2 regions of the Marinobacter psychrophilus genome follow, and region 2 is predicted to be linked to the other one. Evidence: predicted binding sites of a transcription regulator. Region 2 holds the regulator's gene; the other holds the start of a gene.
What was found. The regulator LexA, encoded in region 2, represses DNA repair genes until DNA is damaged. The targets are predictions, from matches to a motif close to CTGTNTNNNNANACAG.
Positions count from the first base shown of each region.

Region 1: recN (DNA repair protein RecN) is a predicted target of LexA. The motif match lies at 2,451-2,466, and genes of this name have one in related genera.

Region 1 covers NZ_CP011494.1:3,491,890-3,503,325, reverse strand. Annotated here, with positions in the region: gene ABA45_RS15890 (outer membrane protein assembly factor BamE) at 1-97, opposite strand, end outside; gene fur (ferric iron uptake transcriptional regulator) at 220-630, shown strand; gene recN (DNA repair protein RecN) at 727-2,403, opposite strand; gene grpE (nucleotide exchange factor GrpE) at 2,654-3,262, shown strand; gene dnaK (molecular chaperone DnaK) at 3,354-5,279, shown strand; gene dnaJ (molecular chaperone DnaJ) at 5,362-6,489, shown strand; gene dapB (4-hydroxy-tetrahydrodipicolinate reductase) at 6,548-7,351, shown strand; gene carA (glutamine-hydrolyzing carbamoyl-phosphate synthase small subunit) at 7,579-8,709, shown strand; gene carB (carbamoyl-phosphate synthase large subunit) at 8,805-11,436, shown strand, end outside.
Region 2 covers NZ_CP011494.1:1,147,421-1,158,856, forward strand. Annotated here, with positions in the region: gene ABA45_RS05075 (EAL domain-containing protein) at 1-405, opposite strand, end outside; gene ABA45_RS05080 (hypothetical protein) at 600-1,607, opposite strand; gene ABA45_RS05085 (autotransporter assembly complex protein TamA) at 1,791-3,554, shown strand; gene ABA45_RS05090 (translocation/assembly module TamB domain-containing protein) at 3,551-7,354, shown strand; gene ABA45_RS05095 (gamma-glutamyl-gamma-aminobutyrate hydrolase family protein) at 7,384-8,115, opposite strand; gene ABA45_RS05100 (amidoligase family protein) at 8,108-9,109, opposite strand; gene lexA (transcriptional repressor LexA) at 9,312-9,920, shown strand; gene ABA45_RS05110 (cell division inhibitor SulA) at 9,963-10,427, shown strand; gene ABA45_RS05115 (hypothetical protein) at 10,492-10,764, opposite strand; gene ABA45_RS05120 (DUF6586 family protein) at 10,813-11,289, opposite strand.

The sequences.
Region 1 (11,436 bases), 1.7 Mb from region 2:
TGACAATATTGCCTTGTTGGACGTTGATTTTGTAAACGCCGGGAAAGGCACAGCCAGCCAGAAAAAGAGTCAGAATAAGAGCTATAAGCTTTTGCATCGCCGGGGGAATTCCTCTATCTTGAAAATGCCTGCCAATGGCAGATGTAGCACGGGTTGATCCTAAAATGGCGGCCCCATCATACCGGAAGCCGTAAGGCACACCAACGAGTGAATAGTAATATGCCATCTGAAAACGCCGAATTACGAAAAGTCGGTCTGAAGGTTACTCTTCCACGGGTTAAAATCTTCGGTATTCTTGAAAGCGCCACGCAGCACCACATGAGCGCAGAAGATGTCTATAAAAAGCTTCTGGAACAGGGTGACGATGTAGGGCTGGCGACCGTTTACCGTGTATTGACCCAATTTGAATCAGCGGGCCTGGTGCTGCGGCACAACTTTGAAGGCGGCCATGCTGTATTCGAAATGGCGAGCGAAGACCATCACGACCATATCGTATGTACCGAAACGGGAAAAGTCATCGAGTTTTTTGATCAGGTTATTGAAGATCGCCAGCAAATCATTGCAGCCGAGCACGGTTATGAGATTGTCGATCACAGCCTGACGTTGTATGTAAAACCCATCAAGCCATAAGCCAACTCATACTCAAGCACTTTCCCAAGCGCAAAAAAGGGGGCGGGGTTCTGGCCCGCCCCGAAAACTCTCAGGATAGAGAGGGGGGGAATGCTGTCAGTGATGGGTAGCCTGTCCCTTGCTGTACATTTCTTTGGCGTGGGCAATGGTCTGTTCTGTCATATCTACGCCGCCCAGCATACGGGCGACTTCGCTGATCCGGCCCTGATCGTCCAGGGTTTCAATTTTCGAGAAGGTGGCTTCCTGCTCTGTGAACTTGCTAACGAACAGGTGTTGATGGCACTGGGCTGCCACTTGTGGCAAGTGGGTGACACACAACACCTGGCCGTTTTCGCCGAGTGCCCGCAGTAGTTTGCCAACGACTTCGGCGGTGCCACCGCCAATCCCCACGTCTACTTCGTCGAACACTAGTGTCGGTGTGGTAGAGGTTTGCGCTACCACCACTTGAATGGCCAGACTGATCCGCGAAAGCTCGCCGCCCGAGGCGACTTTCGCCAGTGGTCGCGCTGGCTGGCCGGGATTGGCGCTAACCAGAAATTCGATGTCTTCGTGGCCATGAGCCGCCGGTTCGTCACGGTTGTCGGCCAGCTGCGTTACAAACTGCACATTAGGCATGCTCAGTTGAGCCAATTCTGCTGCTACGCGGACGTCCAGATTTACCGCCACTTGCCGGCGCAACTGTGTCAGTTCATCGGCCAGCGCGTTGTATTCCAGTAGCTGCTCGTCCAATTCTGCCTGAAGCTGCTCCAGACTGCCTGCGCCGCCGTCCAGATCGGCCAGCTCGCCGTTCAGCCGCTGGTGCAGCTCGAACAGTTGTTCGGGCATGATGCGATGCTTGCGCGCCATCTGATAAATCGCACTCAAGCGATCTTCTATTTCTGCAAGGTGCTGCGGGTCGGCTTCGTAATCATCAACAAAGCGGCGCAGATTGTCGCCGGCTTCGCTGATTTGTATCTGCGCTTCGCCCAGCATTTGCAGAGTGTCGGCCAGCGCTGGAATTTCCGTTGGCAGCTGCCCAAGTTGCTGGAGCACCTGGCGCACCAGTGCGGCAGCGCTGGTGTCGTCTTCTGAGCACAGTAAAGCCGCCTGATTGCTATGGTGCAAAATGGTGTCAGCCTGGCTTAACTCCTGTTGTTGCTGTTCCAGCTGCTGCTGCTCTAGCTCTTGCAGATTCAGGCGATCCAGCTCTTCTACTTGATAGCGCAACAGTTGCAGTCGGGCCTCAGTTTCATCGGCGTTGTTTTGGCGCTCGACCATTTTTTGGCGGGTTTTATTCCACCTACTCCAGGCTTGACGGGTTTGCCCTGCCAGTTCATCGGCCCCGGCGTATTCATCCAGCAAGGTGCGGTGGGTATCCTTGCGCAGTAAGGATTGATGTTGGTGCTGGCTGTGAATGTCCATTAGCAGGCCACCCAGTTCTTTCAAGTGGCTTAGCGGGCAGGGTTGGCCGTTGATGTAGGCGCGGGAGCGGCCGTCGCGGCTGATGGCGCGGCGTAAAATGCAGTCGTTATGATCGTCCAACTCTTGCTGTTCCAGCCAACTGCGCGCAGCCGTAATAGCTGAAATATCGAAGGTGGCGGTAATGTCAGCCCGCTTCGCACCATAACGCACGGCGCCGGCGTCTGCGCGTCCTCCCATGGCAAGGCCAAGCGCATCCAGCACAATCGATTTGCCGGCACCGGTTTCCCCGGTAAGGGCGGTCATGCCTTTATGGAAGTGCAGTTCCACCCGTTCCGCGATGGCGTAATTGGAAACCGTTAGCTGTGTGAGCATGCTGAAACCTCCGCTCGATGTCTGGATACTGTTTTTTCATACAGTGACTGTAAATATATACAGGCTTTTGGGTTGATGCAAACTCTGTGGTGTCAACTTTGTTGCAAAATGCATCGCGTATTGGTTGAAACTGCGTCGCGGGGCCCCATATCGACTTGCAAATACCTCGTTCCGGCCGTTATGGCGGTTTTCTGATTATAGAGAGTAGGCCGTGGTCTTACCGGCCGTATTTTATTCACCAGGAGTAGTCATGAGCACTGACGAAGAACGCAACGAGCAATTTGTAGATGAGCTGCAACAAGCCGTAGACAAAGCCGCAGAAGAAAACGTAGAAGCAGCCGAGGGAGAGCCAGAAAGCTCGCCATCCGCCGACCTTGAAGCACTGCAGGCGCAGGTCCAAGAGTTTCAGGAGCAGGTGCTGCGTTCGCATGCAGAAATGCAGAATGTACGCCGTCGCGCTGAGAACGACGTTGAAAAAGCCCACAAATTTGCGGTAGAAAAGTTCGTCAAGGAACTGTTGCCGGTGGTAGACAGTCTGGAAAAAGCGGTTGAAAGCACCGAAGGCCATGAATCTTCCGGCGACTTGGTGGCGTCCATTCGCCAAGGCGTAGAGCTTACCCTCGATATGTTCTTGTCTGGCCTCAAGAAGTTTAACGTTGAGCGCCTGAATCCTGTCGGCGAACCGTTTGATCCGCAATACCATGAGGCGATGTCTATGGTGCCAGCGCCCAACGCCGAGCCAAACAGCGTGGTTGCGGTTATGCAGAAAGGCTATTTGTTGAATGGCAGGGTTGTACGGCCAGCCATGGTGATGGTGGCCAAGCCTCAAGATGCACCAAAAATTGATGAGCAGGCTTGAAAAATAGCTTAAAGCGCCAATATAGCTTTTAACCAGAACAGTCCGGAGTGATCCTCCGGCCCCAGCATTCAGAAAGATTTGGAGTGATTCAATGAGCAGAATTATCGGTATTGACTTAGGCACAACCAACTCTTGCATCGCCGTTATGGACGGTGGCAAGGTCAGGGTTATTGAAAATTCCGAAGGCGATCGGACTACGCCATCGATAATCGCCTATACCGACGACAACGAAATTCTGGTGGGTCAGTCTGCCAAGCGTCAGGCTGTTACCAACCCGTATAACACTCTTTATGCGATCAAACGTTTAATCGGCCGTCGTTTTGAAGACGATGTTGTGCAAAAAGACATCAAAATGGTGCCTTACAAGATCGCCAAGGCTGATAACGGCGATGCTTGGGTCGATGTAAAAGGCCAGAAAATGGCTCCGCCGCAGATTTCTGCGGAAATTCTGAAGAAAATGAAGAAAACCGCCGAAGATTACTTGGGCGAGAAAGTGACTGAAGCCGTTATTACCGTTCCGGCATACTTCAACGACAGCCAGCGCCAAGCGACCAAAGATGCGGGCAAAATTGCCGGTCTCGACGTTAAGCGTATTATCAATGAGCCGACTGCTGCTGCTCTGGCCTACGGCATGGACAAGAAAGGCGGCGACCGCACCATCGCGGTTTACGACTTGGGCGGTGGTACGTTTGACCTGTCGATCATTGAAATTGCCGATGTAGACGGCGAGCACCAGTTTGAAGTGTTGGCCACGAATGGTGACACCTTCTTAGGCGGCGAAGATTTCGATATGAAAATCATCGAATTTCTGGCCGACCAGTTCAAAAAAGACAGTGGTATTGATCTACGTGGCGACTCATTGGCCATGCAGCGTCTTAAAGAAGCCGGTGAGAAAGCTAAAATCGAGCTTTCCAGTAGCCAGCAGACCGACGTGAACTTGCCGTACATTACCGCTGATGCCAGCGGCCCCAAGCACATGAACGTCAAGTTGACTCGTGCCAAGCTGGAGTCGTTGGTGGAAGACCTGGTACAGCGCACTCTTGAGCCGTGTAAAGTCGCTCTGAAAGACTCGGGTCTGAGCCTCGATCAGATTGACGAGGTGATTCTGGTGGGCGGCCAAACCCGTATGCCGCTGGTGCAGGAAAAAGTAAAAGAGTTCTTCGGTAAAGAAGCTCGCAAAGACGTTAACCCAGATGAAGCCGTTGCTATGGGCGCCGCCATTCAGGCCGCCGTATTGTCTGGCGATGTGAAAGACGTACTGCTGCTGGACGTAACACCTCTGAGCCTGGGTATCGAAACCATGGGTGGTGTTGCCACGTCGCTGATCGACAAGAACACCACGATTCCGACCAAGAAGTCGCAGACTTTCTCTACCGCGGACGACAGTCAAACAGCGGTAACCATTCACGTGGTTCAGGGCGAGCGCAAGCAAGCTACGCAGAACAAGTCACTGGGCCGTTTCGATTTGGCTGATATTCCGCCTGCACCGCGCGGTGTGCCGCAGATCGAAGTGACTTTTGACATCGACGCCAACGGTATTCTGAACGTGTCTGCCAAAGACAAGGCGACCGGTAAAGAGCAGTCTATCGTGATCAAGGCGTCGTCCGGCCTGAGTGATGAAGAAATCGAGAAAATGGTGCGTGACGCCGAAGCAAACGCTGACGAAGACCGCAAGTTTGAGGAGCTGGTTCAAGCCCGCAACCAGGGCGATGCCATGGTTCACGCGGTGCGTAAAACCTTAAAGGACGCTGGCGATAAAGTCAGCGACAGCGAGAAAGAGTCGATTGAAGTTTCTGTAACTGAACTGGAAGAGGCGCTGAAAGGTTCTGATAAGGACGACATCCAGGCTAAGACCGAGAAGCTGACTGAAGTTTCTGGCGAATTGGCCAAGAAGATGTACGCCGATCAGGCGGAGCAGGGCCAGCCGGCGGAAGGGCAGGAAAATGCCCAATCGAACACCGCTGATGACGCTGTTGACGCTGAGTTCGAAGAAGTGAAGGACGACGACAAGCGTTAATCGATTGACCTAGATTTTGCCAGTAGTTGGAAAACGCGGGTCGCTCCCGCGTTTTCCTCGTTATAACCACGGGATTTGAAGCATGGCCAAGCGCGACTATTACGAGACTCTCGGCGTGAGCCGGGACGCGGACGACAAAGAAGTAAAGCGGGCGTATCGCAAGCTTGCAATGAAATATCACCCGGACCGCAACCCGGACGATAAAGACGCCGACAACAAATTCAAAGAAGCCAGTGAAGCCTACGAAGTACTCGCAGACGCTAACAAACGAGCGGCCTACAACCAGTTTGGTCATGCCGGCGTTGACGGTCAGGGCAGCGGTGGCTTTGGTGGCGGTAATGGGAATTTCTCGGATATTTTTGGCGACGTATTTGGCGATATTTTTGGAGGCGGTGGTGGCCGTGGCCGCAACACCCGCGGCTCCGATTTACGCTACACCCTGGACCTGGACTTAGAAGAAGCCGTTAAAGGTAGAACGGTTAAAATCACCATTCCTGGCCATCGTGAATGCGAAGCCTGTGATGGCAATGGTGCCGAGAAAGGCTCGCGTCCTGAAACCTGTGGTACCTGTAAAGGTATGGGCCAAGTGCGCATGCAGCAGGGCTTTTTCACTGTGCAGCAAGCGTGCCCTACCTGCCGTGGTGCGGGTAAGGTTATTAAGAATCCGTGCAGTAAGTGCCACGGTCAGGGCCGGGTGAAAGAAGAGAAAACCTTATCGGTTAAAGTGCCCCCCGGCGTGGATACTGGCGACCGCATCCGTTTGTCTGGTGAAGGCGAAATGGGCATAGAGGGCGGCCCTGCTGGCGACTTGTATGTGCAAATGGCCGTGCGCGAACATTCCATCTTCACCCGCGACGGGCGTAACCTGTATTGCGAAGTGCCCATCAGCATTGTTGATGCCGCTTTGGGTGGTGAGCTGGAAGTGCCAACGCTGGATGGGCGCGTTAAGCTAAAAATACCGGCCGAGACCCAAACCGGAAAATTGTTCCGGCTGCGCAACAAAGGCGTGGCGCCGGTGCGCGGTGGCGGTGCTGGCGACTTGCTGTGTCGGGTGACCATTGAAACCCCGGTACGTCTGACCAAGCGCCAGAAAGAACTTTTGAATGAGTTTCAGGATACCCTCGACAGCGGTGACGGCGACCAGCATGGTCCAAAGAAAACATCGTGGTTTAGAGGTGTGAAGAGCTTCTTCGACGAAACCAAGTTCTGAGGATACGCAGAGGCGATTACTGAGGACTTAAACAGGTGCAAGAACTGAGGGTTTATAGATGAAGGTAGCCATCATCGGTGCTGCGGGGCGCATGGGAAAAGTACTGATCGAAGCCGTTGACGGCACTGATGGCCTGCAACTAGGCGCAGCTATTGTTGAGCCCGGCAATAGCCTGATCGGCGCTGACGCCGGAGACATGACCGGCATCGGGAAAACCGGTGTTGCCATGGCTGGTAGCCTGGCGGACGTGAAAGATGATTTCGACGTGCTGATCGACTTCACCTTTCCAGATCTTACCTTGGAAAACGCTCGCTTCTGCCTGGCCCACGGTAAATCCCACGTTATTGGTACTACCGGATTGTCTGACGTCGAAAAGCAACAACTTGCGCAAGTTGCCGAAAATGTACCGGTGGTGTTTGCCCCCAACATGAGTGTGGGCGTAAGTGTGGTGTTGAATTTACTGCGCACTGCAGCTGCCGCGTTGGGTGACGACTACGATGTTGAAATTATCGAAGCTCACCACCGCCACAAAAAAGACGCTCCGTCAGGCACCGCGCTGCGTATGGGCGAAGTGGTTGCCGATGCGCTGGGCCGTGATCTGAAAGAATGCGCTGTTTACGGCCGCGAAGGCTTCACAGGCGAACGTACGCGCAAAGAAATCGGTTTTGAAACCATTCGCGCGGGCGACGTTGTGGGCGATCACACCGTCCTGTTCGCCACCGAAGGCGAGCGCATCGAAATCACCCACAAAGCCAGCAGCCGCATGACCTTCGCCAAAGGCGCAATGCGGGCCGCGCTGTGGCTGAAAAACAAGCCGGCGGGCTTGTACGATATGCAAGATGTGTTGGACTTGAAGCAATAACGCCACCGGGCGGATTCCTCATGGACAAAAAGCGCCTTATTTTCTATAATAGAGTGCATTAACTGCAGCAAGCGTCGACTTTACAGCACCACGGGAAACATCTTTCCTTCCCGTAGGACAAAACAGCGGGACGGAGCCACCACTCCCTCTCGCTTTTTTGCGACCTGAATTTGCGCCTACGCTCCCGTTCATGACGAACATGACGCCACTCGATGAGGATAGAAGCCTTGAGTACTCCCGCAATCCTTGCACTCGCAGACGGCAGCCTGTTTTACGGCACCGCTATTGGCGCTGACGGCGAAACCAGCGGTGAAGTGGTGTTTAACACCGCCATGACCGGCTATCAAGAAATACTGACCGACCCTTCCTACGCTCGCCAACTGGTGACACTTACGTATCCGCACATTGGCAACACCGGCGTCAACCCGGAAGACGTGGAATCAGACCGCATACACGCCGCCGCTCTGATCATTCGCGATCTGCCACTGGCAGCCAGTAATTGGCGCAGCACCCAGAGCCTGGATGGCTATTTGCGCGACAACAATATTGTGGGCATTGCCGATATTGACACCCGTCGCCTGACCCGAATTCTGCGCGACAAAGGCTCCCAGAGCGGTGCCGTTGTCGCCGGCGAAAGCGCTACTGCCGAACGTGCTCTGGAATTGGCAAGAGTTTTCCCGGGGTTGAAAGGAATGGATCTGGCGAAAGAAGTCAGCTCGAAAAGCATTAGCCACTGGACAGAAACGGAGTGGGATCTGGTCAATGGTTACGGTCAGCAGGACAGCCCACACTTTAAAATCGTAGCTTACGACTACGGTATTAAACTGAACATTCTGCGCATGCTGGCATCGCGCGGTTGCGACATCACCGTTGTGCCGGCACAAACGCCTGCAGCCGAGGTGTTGGCGATGAATCCGGACGGCGTGTTCTTGTCCAACGGCCCCGGTGATCCTGAGCCCTGCGATTACGCCATAAAAGCCATTCAGGACATTTTGGAAGCCGACCTGCCGGTGTTTGGTATTTGCTTGGGTCATCAGCTTCTGGCCTTGGCTAGCGGTGCCAAAACCATGAAGATGAACCACGGCCACCACGGTGCTAACCATCCGGTGCAGTGCCTGGCCGATGGAACCGTCATGATTACTAGCCAGAATCACGGTTTTGCCGTAGACGAGGCCAGCCTGCCGGCGAACCTGAAGGCAACTCACAAGTCGCTGTTTGATGGCACCCTGCAAGGTTTGCGCCGCACCGATAAAGCCGCGTTTAGCTTTCAGGGTCACCCGGAAGCCAGCCCTGGTCCCCACGATGTGGCGCCACTGTTTGACGAGTTTATTCGCTCGATGGAAGCCCGGCGCGCTTAGAGTAAAGGCGAGTGAGGTCAGCCAATGGCCTCGCGCAAACAGGCGCTGCGCACCGCGCTGCAAGACATTAAAGTTGCTGACAGGTTGACCAAGACATGCCAAAACGTACCGACATTAAAAGCATCCTGATCCTGGGAGCAGGCCCTATCGTGATCGGGCAGGCGTGTGAATTCGACTATTCCGGCGCTCAGGCCTGTAAGGCTCTGCGCGAGGAGGGCTACCGGGTGATCCTGGTTAACTCCAACCCGGCTACCATTATGACCGACCCGGCCATGGCCGATGCTACCTACATCGAGCCGATTATCTGGTCAACGGTTGCCAAGATTATTGAAAAAGAAAGGCCTGATGCTCTGCTGCCGACCATGGGCGGGCAAACCGCGTTGAACTGTGCGCTGGATCTGGAAAAGCACGGCGTACTGGCTAAATACGGCGTTGAAATGATCGGTGCTAACGCCGATACCATCGACAAAGCTGAAGACCGCAGTCGTTTTGACAAGGCTATGAAATCCATTGGCCTTGAGTGTCCCCGTGCCGACATTGCTCACAATCTGGAAGAAGCCCACCGCATTGCCGACAACGTTGGCTTTCCGTGCATCATCCGTCCCTCTTTCACCATGGGCGGCTCCGGCGGCGGTATTGCGTACAATCGTGGAGAGTTCGAAGAAATCTGCATTCGTGGGCTGGATCTGTCGCCCACCAGCGAACTGCTGATTGACGAATCCTTGATCGGTTGGAAAGAATACGAAATGGAAGTGGTGCGCGACAAAAACGATAACTGCATTATTGTTTGTGCCATTGAAAACTTCGACGCGATGGGCGTGCACACCGGTGACTCCATTACCGTGGCACCGGCGCAAACCCTCACTGACAAAGAATACCAAATCATGCGTAACGCCTCGCTGGCGGTTCTGCGTGAAATTGGTGTAGAAACCGGCGGCTCCAACGTGCAGTTTGGCATTCATCCGGACACCGGCCGCATGGTGGTGATCGAGATGAATCCGCGGGTGTCACGCTCCTCGGCGCTGGCGTCTAAGGCCACCGGCTTCCCCATTGCCAAAGTGGCGGCCAAGCTGGCGATCGGTTACACCCTGGATGAGTTGAAGAACGACATCACCGGCGGTATTACCCCCGCTTCGTTCGAGCCCAGCATTGATTACGTGGTGACCAAGATCCCACGGTTCACCTTTGAAAAATTCCCCCAGGCCGACGCCCGCCTGACCACCCAGATGAAATCGGTGGGTGAGGTGATGGCCATTGGCCGCACCTTCCAGGAATCGTTGCAGAAAGCTCTGCGCGGCCTTGAAGTAGGCTCTGACGGCTTTGATGAAATGCTGCCGGAATTTGACAGCGAAGAAAGCCGGCAAACGTTAACCCGCGAGCTAAATGTGCCCGGTGCCGAGCGCATCTGGTACATCGGTGATGCCTTCCGCGCGGGCCAGAGTGTGGCGGATATATTTCGCCAGACCCACGTAGACCCCTGGTACCTGGTGCAGATTGAAGACCTTATTAAAGAAGAGCAGGCGCTGCAGGCGTCTGGCAAGGTCGAACTGGACCACGCTACCCTGTTTCGCTTGAAGCGCAAGGGGTTCTCTGACGCGCGTCTGGCGAAGCTGATGGGCGTGAAAGAAGACGCCTTCCGCGCCATGCGCCACGGGCTGGGTATTCGCCCCGTGTATAAGCGTGTAGACACCTGCGCTGCGGAATTTGCCTCAGACACGGCTTACATGTATTCCAGTTATGAAGAAGAATGTGAGTCAAACCCGACTGACCGTGAAAAGATCGTGGTTATTGGCGGTGGCCCTAACCGTATTGGTCAGGGCATCGAGTTTGATTACTGTTGCGTACATGCGGCCCTGGCGATGCGCGAAGATGGTTATGAAACCATCATGATCAACTGCAACCCGGAAACTGTGTCGACCGATTACGACACCTCTGACCGTTTGTATTTTGAGCCGATCACCCTCGAAGACGTGCTGGAAATTATCCACGTTGAAAAACCCAAGGGTGTGATTGTGCAGTACGGTGGTCAAACTCCGTTGAAGCTGGCCCGCGGCCTGGAAGCCGCTGGCGTACCTATTATAGGCACCAGCCCGGACGCCATTGACTGCGCCGAAGACCGCGAGCGGTTCCAGAAGCTGATTGCGGGCCTAGGCCTGAAGCAGCCCGAAAACGCAACCGTGCGCAGCCACGAAGAAGGCGTTATTGCCGCCCGCAAGATTGGGTATCCGCTGGTCGTCCGCCCGTCTTACGTGCTGGGCGGCCGCGCCATGGAAATTGTCTATGGCGAGGAAGAGCTTGAGCGTTATATGCGCAGCGCTGTGCTGGTATCCAACGACAGCCCGGTATTACTGGACCACTTCCTGAACGCTGCGATTGAGGTGGATATAGACGCCATCTGCGACGGCAAAGATGTGGTCATTGGCGGTATCATGCAGCACATCGAGCAGGCGGGTATTCACTCCGGTGACTCGGCGTGTTCATTGCCGCCCTACAGCTTGCCCGCAGATGTTCAGAACGCCATGCGCGACGCCGTCAAACAGATGGCCCTGGCGTTGAACGTGGTCGGTCTTATGAACGTGCAGCTGGCATGGCAAGACGGCGACATTTACGTGATCGAAGTGAATCCCCGTGCATCGCGTACCGTGCCGTTTGTGTCTAAGGCCATCGGCGTGTCTTTGGCTAAAGTGGCCGCACGTGTTATGGCGGGCACATCGTTGGCGGACCAGG
Region 2 (11,436 bases):
AGCCCGTGTGGGTATGAACAGCTGGCCGAAAAGCGCATTCTGATCCTCATTCTGGGCCTGCAGTTCCAGTTCTACCAGCCAGCGGTGGTTGTCATAAGAGACCGCTGCGTTACAGTTCAACCAGTTGTCGCCCTGGCGGATTCGCAGGTTCAGCAATCCGAAAGAGCGCCAGTCACCCAGGCCTTTCAGGCTGTGTATCTGTTCGATGTCGGCGGTGTTGGTAAACTCATCAACATTGCGCCCGAGCACTGCGGTGTAAGGCAGTTGCAGCAATTCATCAACGTTTTCGCTGCAGTACTGGATGAAGAGCTGGCTATCCAGTACCAGTAACACACCCTGGGGTTGAATGGATTCGGTTTTCTGTAACCGCTTTTTTTCTGAGTCGGCGTGTTTCTGCGGTGACATGTCCATCCAGAAATTGTGAAATTAGAGAAACAGGGTGCAAGCGTAAATGCTAACCTACTGTTGATTAAACTTATTTACTATAACAGGGGCCTGCAGATTTGTTTCACAGAATTACTGAGTAGTGACACTAATGTTGGTCCAAAAGAACAGCAAGCGGGGCATTGCTGCCGCAACCTGGGCTTTGGTCCGCGTTATCACGGCAGGTTTTCGCGCCAGCGCTTGACCTTCACCTGCGTTTTTACGGCTTCCAGAATCTCCTGAATCATCTCGATCAGCGCCTGGTTAGCCTGCTGCTCCTTGTGCGCTGATTGGCTGTTTGGCAACACAGCGGCCACCAAGTCGTCAATAAATGCGTGATTGGCGCTTGAAGCCAGGTCTTCCAGAATTTGATGAACAATGTTGGCGACAATATCCCCCACCGAATCTTCCAGGGTGCGGGCGATAGTTCCACCAACTACAGGTAAAAGCTTCAAGCGCGATAGTTCGATGTTTTGCTGCAGAGCGTGGTCAACCCGAGCTTCCAGATAGTTGCGCAGGGCGCCACGGTTCGGCACGTAGCTTTCTGCGGCGGCCTTCGCAACTCGGGCAGACAGCCAGTTACTGATCATTTGCCGCCGCGGATAAAGCACCTGCTGCTGAATTTGGCTCACCAGCGGTGAACCCCGGCCAGCTTCGCTTTGAATGCCACTGATGACTTTTAAAACGATCCGGTCTGAAATCTCTTCCATGAACGCTTCGTAATAGAAGTTAACGAACTGATAAGCCCGATACTGGGTAATATCGATGATGCCGTAACGGTGTAACCGGTGCACAATCGAGATAACTCGCAGCAAGCGTAAAATACGGAAGCCACCGATCGGTATACAGCCCACCAAGTCGTACCAGTGAATGAATGGGTAGAAGTACCAGCGGCCGTATTCGCGGGTTTTCGCGGCGTGGCCCCAGCGGACAAAAAATTCTGCCAAAAAGACGGCTACAAACACTAAGTCGTAAAAAATAAAGTTTTCGTGAATTGGCTGATAAGCCGCTTGTAGTGCCGGTAAGATCTCTTTCAAGGTATTCTGAATGGCGACAAAGCTGTAAATAGAATCCCAGATGATAAAGGCCATATTCACCATCAACAGGCCCAGCATCAGAAAATCCAGTAGAAACCAGATAAACTCACGGCTGGATCTGAGTTTTTGACGGTTTATATTTGACATGATGAAAGAGGTCCGGCTGGTAACGTGTGAGCGTTTTAAAGAAGCTTGCTCGCCAAGGTTAGCGCATTTTAGGTAGCTGAACGACTCGTCAGCAGTGGGTAAGCTAACTGCGACATCTTATAAAAAATTTCAGGCGCGCCAGATTGCATAGACTGCTGGCGGTTTAGGAACAGAATTCACTCCATGGCATCACAAACAATTCTGGCCAGCCTGCGGCGCACCGTGCTTGTAATGCTCGCACTGGTTGGCGCGTCAATGCCAGCTCTGAGCCAGCAGGTGAAAGTACAGGTACAGGGCAATTATCCGCAATTACAGGATAACGCCGAAGCGTTTATTGGCGATGTAGAAGGGCGCAGCGCCAGTAATTTGCGACGTTATGCCTCTACCGCGGTAAGTCAGATCAGCGAAGCGCTGCAGGCACTGGGCTATTACAACCCGGATATCAGCTGGACGCTGGAGCCGGGCGATGCCGACGCTGACAATCAGCCGCGCCTGCTTTTAAGCGTAGTGCCCGGTGAACCTGTGAGGGTAAAAACACGGCAAGTCGATATTAGCGGGCTGGGGGCAGATGACCCCAAATTTAGTGGCAACTTGCCGGCCAAGCCGGCGTTGGGCGACATACTCAATCATGGCGATTACGACGCCCTGCGCGATACTTTGCCTACCCGCGCTCGCCGCCGCGGTTATTTTGATGGCAAACTGACCTCCCGTGCACTGACCGTAAACCCGCAAACCCTCGAAGCTGACATTACTCTGGCGTATGACAGCGGTGAGCGCTATCGCCTGGGCGAGGTTACCTTTGCCGAAGGCCATTGGTTTGAGTTAGAACTTCTGGACAAGTTTGTTAGCTTTCAGCCGGGCATCCCCTATCACGCCGATCAAATTGCCAAGCTAAGCAGCGACCTGTCTGCAAGCGGATATTTTGCCGGGGTTAATATTGACGCCGTTCCAGAAAGTGCGGAAGACGGCGTCATTCCGGTGCAGGTTGAGCTCACCCGTCGCGAACGCCGCTCCTTGTCTGCTGGCGTAGGATTTTCCACCGACGTAGGGCCGCGTTTTCGCGTTAACTGGCGTGAGCATTGGGTAAACCCGCAGGGCCACAGCCGCAGTGCCGACACCGAGCTCGCGCAGCTTCGGCAGAGCATCAGTGCCGGGTATGAAATCCCGCTGGACCCGCCAATGACCGACAGCTTGCGCTTCGGTGGCGGTTTGCAGCGTGAGGACATCGAAGACGTTGAATCGGAGCTGGCCACATTGGGTGTGCAGTGGCAACACCGATTTGAAACCGACTGGCTCCAAATTTTGTCGCTGCGCTGGGAAGGCGAGAGATACACGATCGGTGACGACGACGAAACCGGCACCAGTAGCCTGCTGTTGCCCGGTGCTAGTTATTCCAGGTTGGTGCAAGACTCGGCGCTGGACCCATCAAAGGGTTATAACTTGCGCATCGACGTCAGCGGTGCTCATCGGGCCTTGCTTTCTGCGGCCGACATTCTACATATCAAGGCCTCGGCTAAGGGCCTGGCCACCCTGGCGTACAAACACCGTTTTCTGGCGCGTTTCCAAATCGGCGGGCTAGGAACCAACAGCTTCACAGATGTGCCTCCGTCGTTACGGTTTTTTGCCGGTGGTGACCAGAGTGTGCGCGGCTACGGCTATGAAACCCTGTCACCACTAAATGATAGTGGTGCCACCGAAGGTGGGCGCTATCTGATTGCTGGCAGTGTTGAGTACCAATACGAGTTTGTTAATAATTGGCGTTCTGCGCTGTTTGTGGACCACGGCAATGCGATTAATCAGTTGCTTGATCCACTGGCCACCGGAGTCGGCGTTGGTGTGCGCTGGATAAGTCCGGTAGGGCCGCTGCGGCTGGATCTTGCCAAGGGCCTGAACCCGGAATTCGGCGGCGATTGGCGCATACACTTTTCCATGGGGCCGGAATTGTGAGCACAGAACAGACTCAAAAACAGCAACCGCAGCCGCCAGCCAAGTCCGCAGCCACGGGCAAACCGCGGCGCCGGCGCTGGTGGTTTTGGGTGCTGATGTTGACGGCCATCGTACTGCTGTTGCCGCTTTTGCTTTTGACATTTGTGCTGCTGGCGCTGCGCTCGGAAGCCGGCACGGCCTGGCTTATTGAGCAGGCCCCGGGGCTGGAAGTGCAAGCCGGGCAGGGCTCGTTGTTGGGCCGCTGGCAGGCGACATCTTTAAGCTGGCGTGGTTACGGCGTTGATTTGCAATTGCAGGCGCCGGATTTGCAGTGGTCGCCGCAGTGCTTACTGCAAAAGCGGCTGTGTGTGGACCATCTTCGGGCGCACTCCATAGAGCTGAATCTGCAGCCCTCTGCCGACGAAGACGATAGCCCCAGATCGGACATCCTGCTGCCCGACATCGGTCTTCCTTTAGCTATTCGTGCCGACCAGATTCGTTTGGGCGAGTTTTTTGTTAACGGCAACAAAGTCTGGGATACGGTGGAGCTGGATGCCGGCGGCGCCGGTGAAAGCTGGTTGATAGACCGGGCGTTTTATCAGCGTGACGACATTCGTGTAACCGCATCCGGGCGGGTTCAAACCCGCGGCGACTGGCCGGTTGCGCTGAACCTCAGTGCCGAATTGCCACCGCCCTCGGGGGATCACTGGAAAATAGATCTGGCTTTGGCGGGCAGCGTGCGCGACCTGCGCGTTAACGGCAGCAGTCAGGGTTACCTCGACGCAATTCTGGAAGGCACTGTCGAGCCACTGCAGGCAGATCTACCTGCGAGCCTGACTATTCGCTCTGATACTTTTTTGGCAGTCCCGTCTTTACCGCCAACGCTCACGCTGAACAGTCTGAAGCTGGCGTTGCAGGGTTCTCTAGCCGACGGTTTCGAAACCAGCGCCCAGGCTACTTTGCCAGGTACCACTGGCCCGGTTGAACTTAACCTGGCGGCAAAAGTGACCACCCAGGGTGCCGACAATATTGAGCTGACATTGGCTGCAGACAACGCCGGACGCGATGGAATCTTGGCGTTGACCGGCAGCGCAGCCTGGCTGCCCGAACTGACCGCCGATGCCAATCTGACCATGAACGCCTTTCCCTGGTACACGTTGCTGCCGGATATGAAGGAACCCCCGGTCAACATCGATACCTTGAAGCTGCGGGCAAACTGGCAAGACCAACGTTATACCGCCACGTTGGCGGTTACCGCCAGCGGCCCTGCCGGAGACACCAGCCTGGAGTCGGAACTTGAGGGTGATCTTCAGCTACTGACTATTTCCCGCTTACAGGTGCAAACCGGCGCTGGCTCATTAACGGGCAATGCCAACGTTGGTCTGGCACAGCCGCTATCGTGGCAGGCTGCGCTGGAGTTGCAGAAATTCAACCCAGGTTATTGGGTGCCGCAATTGCAGGCCAGTCTAAATGGCAGCATCCGTTCGAGTGGCCAGTGGCTAGAATCGGCGAGCATGCCAGAGATGTCCGCAGACGTAGATCTTGCCGGCCTGTGGCGTGGGCAAACCACCCGCATAAAGGTGAAAGCCAGTGCCGCAAACGGGCTTTGGCAGGTGCCTCAACTAGATGTGGCTATTGGCGACAATACTTTGGCCGGCAAAGGGCAGTGGGGCCAGCAGTTACAAGCCCAGCTGGACCTGGATTTGCCTGAGCCAGGAGCGATTCTGGAAAGTCTGCGCGGGCAGGCCAGCGCCCGTTTAACGGTAACAGGCACAGTGCAGCAGCCCCAGGCGGATATTCGTATTTCTGCAACGGCTTTGGCCTGGCAAAACCAGCTGCAACTCGCGGGCGTGGAACTCAGCGCTAACCTGGATGCGGCGGGCGCAATCCGCAGCCGGCTTCAAGCCCGAGGCATTGAGGCCAGTGGTCAGACCGTTGAGCAGCTGGACGTAACGCTGGATGGCACGCGCCAAAAACATGAGCTGGTTCTGGACATGATTCACCGCGAGGTTGAAGTTCGCCTGAAACTGGCGGGTGCGGCGGGTGAGCAGTGGCAACAATGGCAAGGCGAGCTCAGGCGCGGTGAGGTGCTGGTAACCGGGCAGGACCAACGCTGGCAGCTGCGCCAGCCAGCAGCCCTGTTTTTCAAGGCCGGGACAGGACGCACCGAGCCGCAACTGACCTTTGCCGAACATTGCTGGCAGTGGCAGCAAAGCGCTTTGTGTGCCGGCGACCAGACCCTGCTGCCGGCAGCAAATGTTGCATACCGCATCATTAATTTGCCGTCGAAGGCGTTGGCGCCATTATTGCCGGAAAATCTGCGCTGGCAGGCTAATATCAATGGCAGCATTGATTTTTCCATGGGCGCAGAGGGATCGAGCGGCGCGATAGAGCTGGATGCCGGCGCGGGTGACTTCGAAATTCTGCTCGATGGCGACTGGGAAACCTTGCGCCACAGCGCACTGTCTACCCGTTTGACGTTGCAGACGTCTGAGGCGCAATTAGTGTTGGTGCTGGCCGGGCCAAAACTGGGATCGCTAAAGGCAGGCCTGAGTATTGACCCGGCTGCGTCCGAACGCACTCTTAGCGGCGACTTTCAGCTCAGTGGCATGGACATTGCGCTGTTGGGCATTTTTACCGGACTGGAAGAGGTAGCCGGCCAGATTAACGGCCGGGGTGAGCTGTCTGGCCCGCTCATGCGGCCCGCGGTCAATGGCGAATTAACCCTGTCTGACGGCCGAGTGATTGACCCACGCCTGCCGCTGGCTATGGAGCAAATCAACGTCACCGTTGAAATGCTGGGCTACAACGCCAATATTAACGGTTTAATTCGAGCCAATGAACGCAGTGAGCTGGTGCTTCAGGGCGAGCTTGACTGGCAAAGCGACTTGCCCAGCGGCAGCGTGTCTTTGCGCGGCGAACGCCTGCCCATCAACATTGAGCCTTACGCCGAGCTGGAAGTCGCGCCGGACTTGACCATCGCCTTTTCCGGTGGGGAATTGTTGGTTAACGGCCGTATTGATGTGCCCCGTGGCGCTATAGAAATCCGCGGGCTGCCGCCGCGGGCGGTATCTGTGTCTGATGACGAAGTGATTGTGGGGGTTAAAAAACCCGAGCCGGTGATTCGCTCGTTAACGATGGACGTGGTGGTGAACGTAGGAAGCCCCGATGACAAGGTCACGTTTGCGGCGTTTGGCGCTACCGGCGACCTTAGCGGAACCCTGCGGATTGGCAACAATATGGATACCCGCGGCACTTTGCGACTCAACAAGGGCCGCTTCGAGGCCTATGGTCAGGATTTGACTCTGCGTAAAGCCCGGCTGCTGTTTGTAGGCAACCTGACCCAGCCTTATCTGGCGTTGGAAGCGGTGCGCACGGTCGGGTCGGTTGTCGCAGGGCTGCGCCTGACGGGCCCGGTGCAGTCGCCAGCGACCGAGGTGTTTTCCATCCCGGAGATGCCGCAAACGGATGCGCTGTCGTACCTGATTCTGGGCCGTGCCCCGCAAAGCCAGCAAGACGATGGTCAAATGAGTCGCGCAGCGCTGTCATTGGGTCTGAACCAAGCCAACAAGATAACAGGCGTGTTGGGCGCAGAGTTTGGCATTCGTGATTTGACCCTTGAAGCCGAGGGCAGCGGCGACCAGACCGCGGTAGTGGCCAGCGGTTATCTGACCGATGAACTCAGCATCCGTTACGGCGTGGGTATTTTTGAGCCGGTGACCACGGTGGCGTTGCGGTTCGATTTAGGGCGCTATTTCTATCTCGAGGCCGCCAGTGGTCTGGCGGCCTCGCTGGACATTTTTTATACCCGGGATTTTTAAAACTCGGTTAAAAAACCGTTAACACACGGCTAAGGCGCGGCGCTCAGTCTGGCCATTTTCAGGCGACGGGCCTGGTCTACAAAATGGCGGAATATACGGCGGTGGCCGCTGTGGTAAAGCAGATACTCTGGGTGCCATTGCACTCCCATTAGCCATTGGCCACGGGTATTTTCGATGGCCTGCACGAACAGATCGTTATCCACCGCCACGACCCGCAGGTCTTGCCCCAGTTTTTTTATGGTTTGGCTGTGAATACGATTTGCACCGATAACCGGCAACCGCATGATCTGGCTCAGGCGGGTGTTGTCCACCACCTTCACGGTTTGCAGGGGCAACAGCAGCGGGCGATGGCGGGTGTTCTGCCGCAGTGGGGTCACGTTCTGGCACAGCGAACCGCCGCGATACACATTAATCAACTGTGCGCCGCGGCATATTCCCAGCACCGGCAGGTTCAGGGTTTCCGCTTCTACCAGCAGGCGCTGATCGGTTTCATCACGGCGCTTATCGTAATCTGCCGTTACCATGGGGTACTGGCTATATAGCGACGGTTGCACGTGACTGCCGCCGGAAAGCACTAGGCCGTCCAGTAGGCTCACGTTCACCCTGCCTCCGGGGCGTATGTAATGGGTGCGCGCACCGTGCATGCGCAGCGCCAGGGCAATCAGCCGCTGGGCCGGTCCGCGTCGGCGCGGGCCACTGATGCCAATGGTCAGCCCGGGCGGAGATTCTTCTTTCATTCGTTCAGATATCGATTCAGACATAGCCTTTGTGTTCGATCCAGTGGTGAATAGTCTCCGCTTTGCTGTGGGTCAGATTGTGCAAGCTGATAGTGCCGAAATCGCGAAAATGAGCCCGAAGCTGCGCGAGGTCTTCGCTGTTGTTGGCAATGTCGTCCAGTATTACCCAATCATTCCATACCGAAGAGAAATTCCATTGCGGGTTGTCGACGTCGCAATCCGGTAGCCGGTAATGCAGGGTGGGCCGTTTTTTGATGCGTGAGTCTTCTACGTACCGGGCCAGCAACGGTGCATCCAGATGGGCAAACAGCGGCAGCAGGTCCAGTGCCCGGTTTCGGGTAGGGTTATGTTGCAGGTAGTTTTCCATTAGCTGTTCCAAAGATGGCGCGTAGTCATCTTTCATGAGCAGTTCTGTGTAGTGAGGCGCCCAGGGCTCTATATAGGGTGTAAAACGCCGGCTGATATCCAGTTGGTGGCGCTTTTTCAGCCACTCGTACAAGCCTGCAAACGCCTGTAAATATCGGGTAATGGTGGGCGCCTGTAAATCTGGCAGTTCCGGGTTCAGTTGCAGTCCGAAGGCATAATAAATGGAATCGCGGCTGCCCAGTGCGCCAAGTTGCCGCAGTTCTTTGACCAGCCGCTCAACCTCTTCCACCTGAGAAAAACCGATGGGCGGCCCGACAATTTCCAGCGGCACGATACGCTCGGCCGCGGCGTCGATTACGTCCATAGCCTGCCCACCAAGCTCGTGCAGGCTTTCCGGCACGCCGGCCCCGGTCAGGTCCAGATCTTTAATGGGATCAGAGTCCAGTTCGATCACGAACTCGCCCAGTGCCGTGTCTATTGCGGTTACGTAGCGCGACCGAATTTGCGGCGCGCCGTTCAGCAGATTGGCGACTTCGTGCACCAGCGCTTCATAGCTTAAACCCGAAAGCTCGATTTCTACACCAACCCGGCGTTCTGCTCCGCTGGCAGTGTGGGTTACTGAGGGCGCTTTGCAGACGTTCTTTTGCGTCATTATTACATCCTTAAATCAGTTTCCAGCGCTGCAAGCGCGGCCTGTAACGACGGAATCACCATAGCATATCAGGTGCCTGAGTCTGGTAATCGAGCAAGTGGGGAAAATGCCATAAACGGGGTTTACACTGGATAAAACACTGTATATAGTCAAATCACTGTATAAACAAACAGGGTATTTTATGACGCAGCGGACCCCGAATATGAAACTCACTGCCAGGCAGTCCCAAGTGCTGGATATTGTCCGCCGTTACCTGGATGAAACCGGGTATCCGCCCACCCGCGCCGAAATTGCAGCTGAGCTGGGTTTTCGCTCCGCCAATGCGGCAGAAGAGCATTTGCGGGCCTTGGCACGCAAAGGCGCTATTGAAATGGTGCCCGGCGCCAGCCGCGGTATTCGCCTGCCAGAAAGCGAGCAGGATCTGGGTTTGCCGGTGATTGGCCAAGTGGCAGCTGGTAGTCCGATTTTGGCTCAGGAACACGTGGAAGACCACTGCACGTTAAAGCCCGGTTTTTTTTCGCCGGCGGCGAATTACCTGCTGCGAGTGCGTGGTATGAGCATGAAAAATATCGGCATTCTAGACGGTGACTTGCTGGCAGTGCACAGCACTCAGGACGTTCACAACGGCCAGATTGTGGTGGCCAGGGTAGGTGATGAAGTGACTGTGAAGCGCTTTCGTAAAGAAGGTAACAAAGTGTATCTGGTGGCGGAAAACGAAGACTTCGCACCGATTGAAGTGGATCTGACCGAGCAGGATCTGTTCATTGAAGGGTTGGGCGTTGGTGTTATCCGCCGCTCAGACCTGCACTGATCCGTAGCGATAGTAAACCGACACAAAGAAGGGCGGGGAATCATGGAACAACTGAGCTTTAACGGCAATCTTGCATATCAGCAACAGATCGCAGCGCGAGTGGCAGAGCAGGCGCAGCCTGTGCGAGTTCAACCCCTGCCAGCCCCGGTGTTGGTTGGTAACGTCACTGAAATTATCTTGCCCCAAGGCCAGGTGGAAAATTTTCAACTGTTACTGCCAATGCTGACCCAGCTGAACCAAGAAAAGCGCTGGTTGGCATGGATTGACCCACCTCAAGAGCTGGTCAGCAAATGGCAAAAAATGCACGGCATTATTGCGGGTGAGCTGCTGGTTTTGCGTTCCAGCGCCGAGCATCCGGCGCTCAAGTTGGCGGAGCGAGCCCTCAGCGTGGGCACATGTCATGCGGTGGTGTTGTGGACCGAAAAACTGAACAAAGCGTGTTTCGAGGCACTCCAGGCGGCATCCGCCGCGGGCAATAGCCACGGCGTCGTTTTGCGTCAGCGTTAGTAAAAAGTAGTGCGCCAGCGCTACCAGAGTTCTACGTTAGCGTTAGTGCAGCGTTAGTGCAGCGTTAGTGCAGCGTTGGGCTGTGGGGCGCATCAAACCACTCAGCGTCGCTGCCGCTGTCGGTGATATCCTCGTCCAAGTCCTGGGCGCTATCGCCCGCTGCGTCAATGCCTGCGGCAATCATGGCTTTGGCCACTTGCATCTGGCGGTCGTCCATCATGTCTTTGGCTTCTTCGGAAAAACTGATACGCACCAATGGCGCGCCGTCGTCGTCAACGCGGCGCAAAGCGTAGTCGCCATTGCTGAGTTGAATAATTTCAAAAAACGATGGTGACATGATCCAAACCTTTATGTTCGCCAACGGAAAAGTGTACGCGGGGATGTCTCACCACTCGCTGTGTCTTGCTTCCACATCGGCTGAAAATTGCTTTATTGCGTTTAGGCTGGCTTGAACTGATGAGAGCGAACGGTCTGCGCCAACGGCCGCAGTGACGGCAATAATATTGTCGTTGCTGATGGTTTTTTTTGCCGCAGGTGGTCGGTTCTGCGCGTCTCCAAGTTGCTCCAGATGGTTCCACCAACTGTCAGCGTTAGCTTGCAGTGCCAGAAGTTGCTGAACTTCCGGCGCATCGGCTCCGATCAGTTTGCCCAGTTGGTCAATGTTCTGGGGTTGCCCTTTACGTTGCTGATAGCACTCTGCGAGGGTATATAGCAGGAGCCTTCGCGATCGCAGCATGAGCTCAATGACACCTTGCTTGCAGGCTTCCTGCTGTAAGGGTTGATTGCTGTTAACAGCAAGTCGTAACAATGTCTGCGCCAGTGCCAGTTTACCGGCAAGATGGGAATGCCACGCTGCTGCCATATACCCTCGAGACTGCTGTTGTTGCGATTAATATGAGCGTAATGGACGCTGTGAAATTCACGCGCACCAGAATCCGCTGAAACGAGACTTAATCAGCGTACCATAACAGTTTCAAAGCTGTGGTGCCCGCTGTCTACTGCAGTTTTG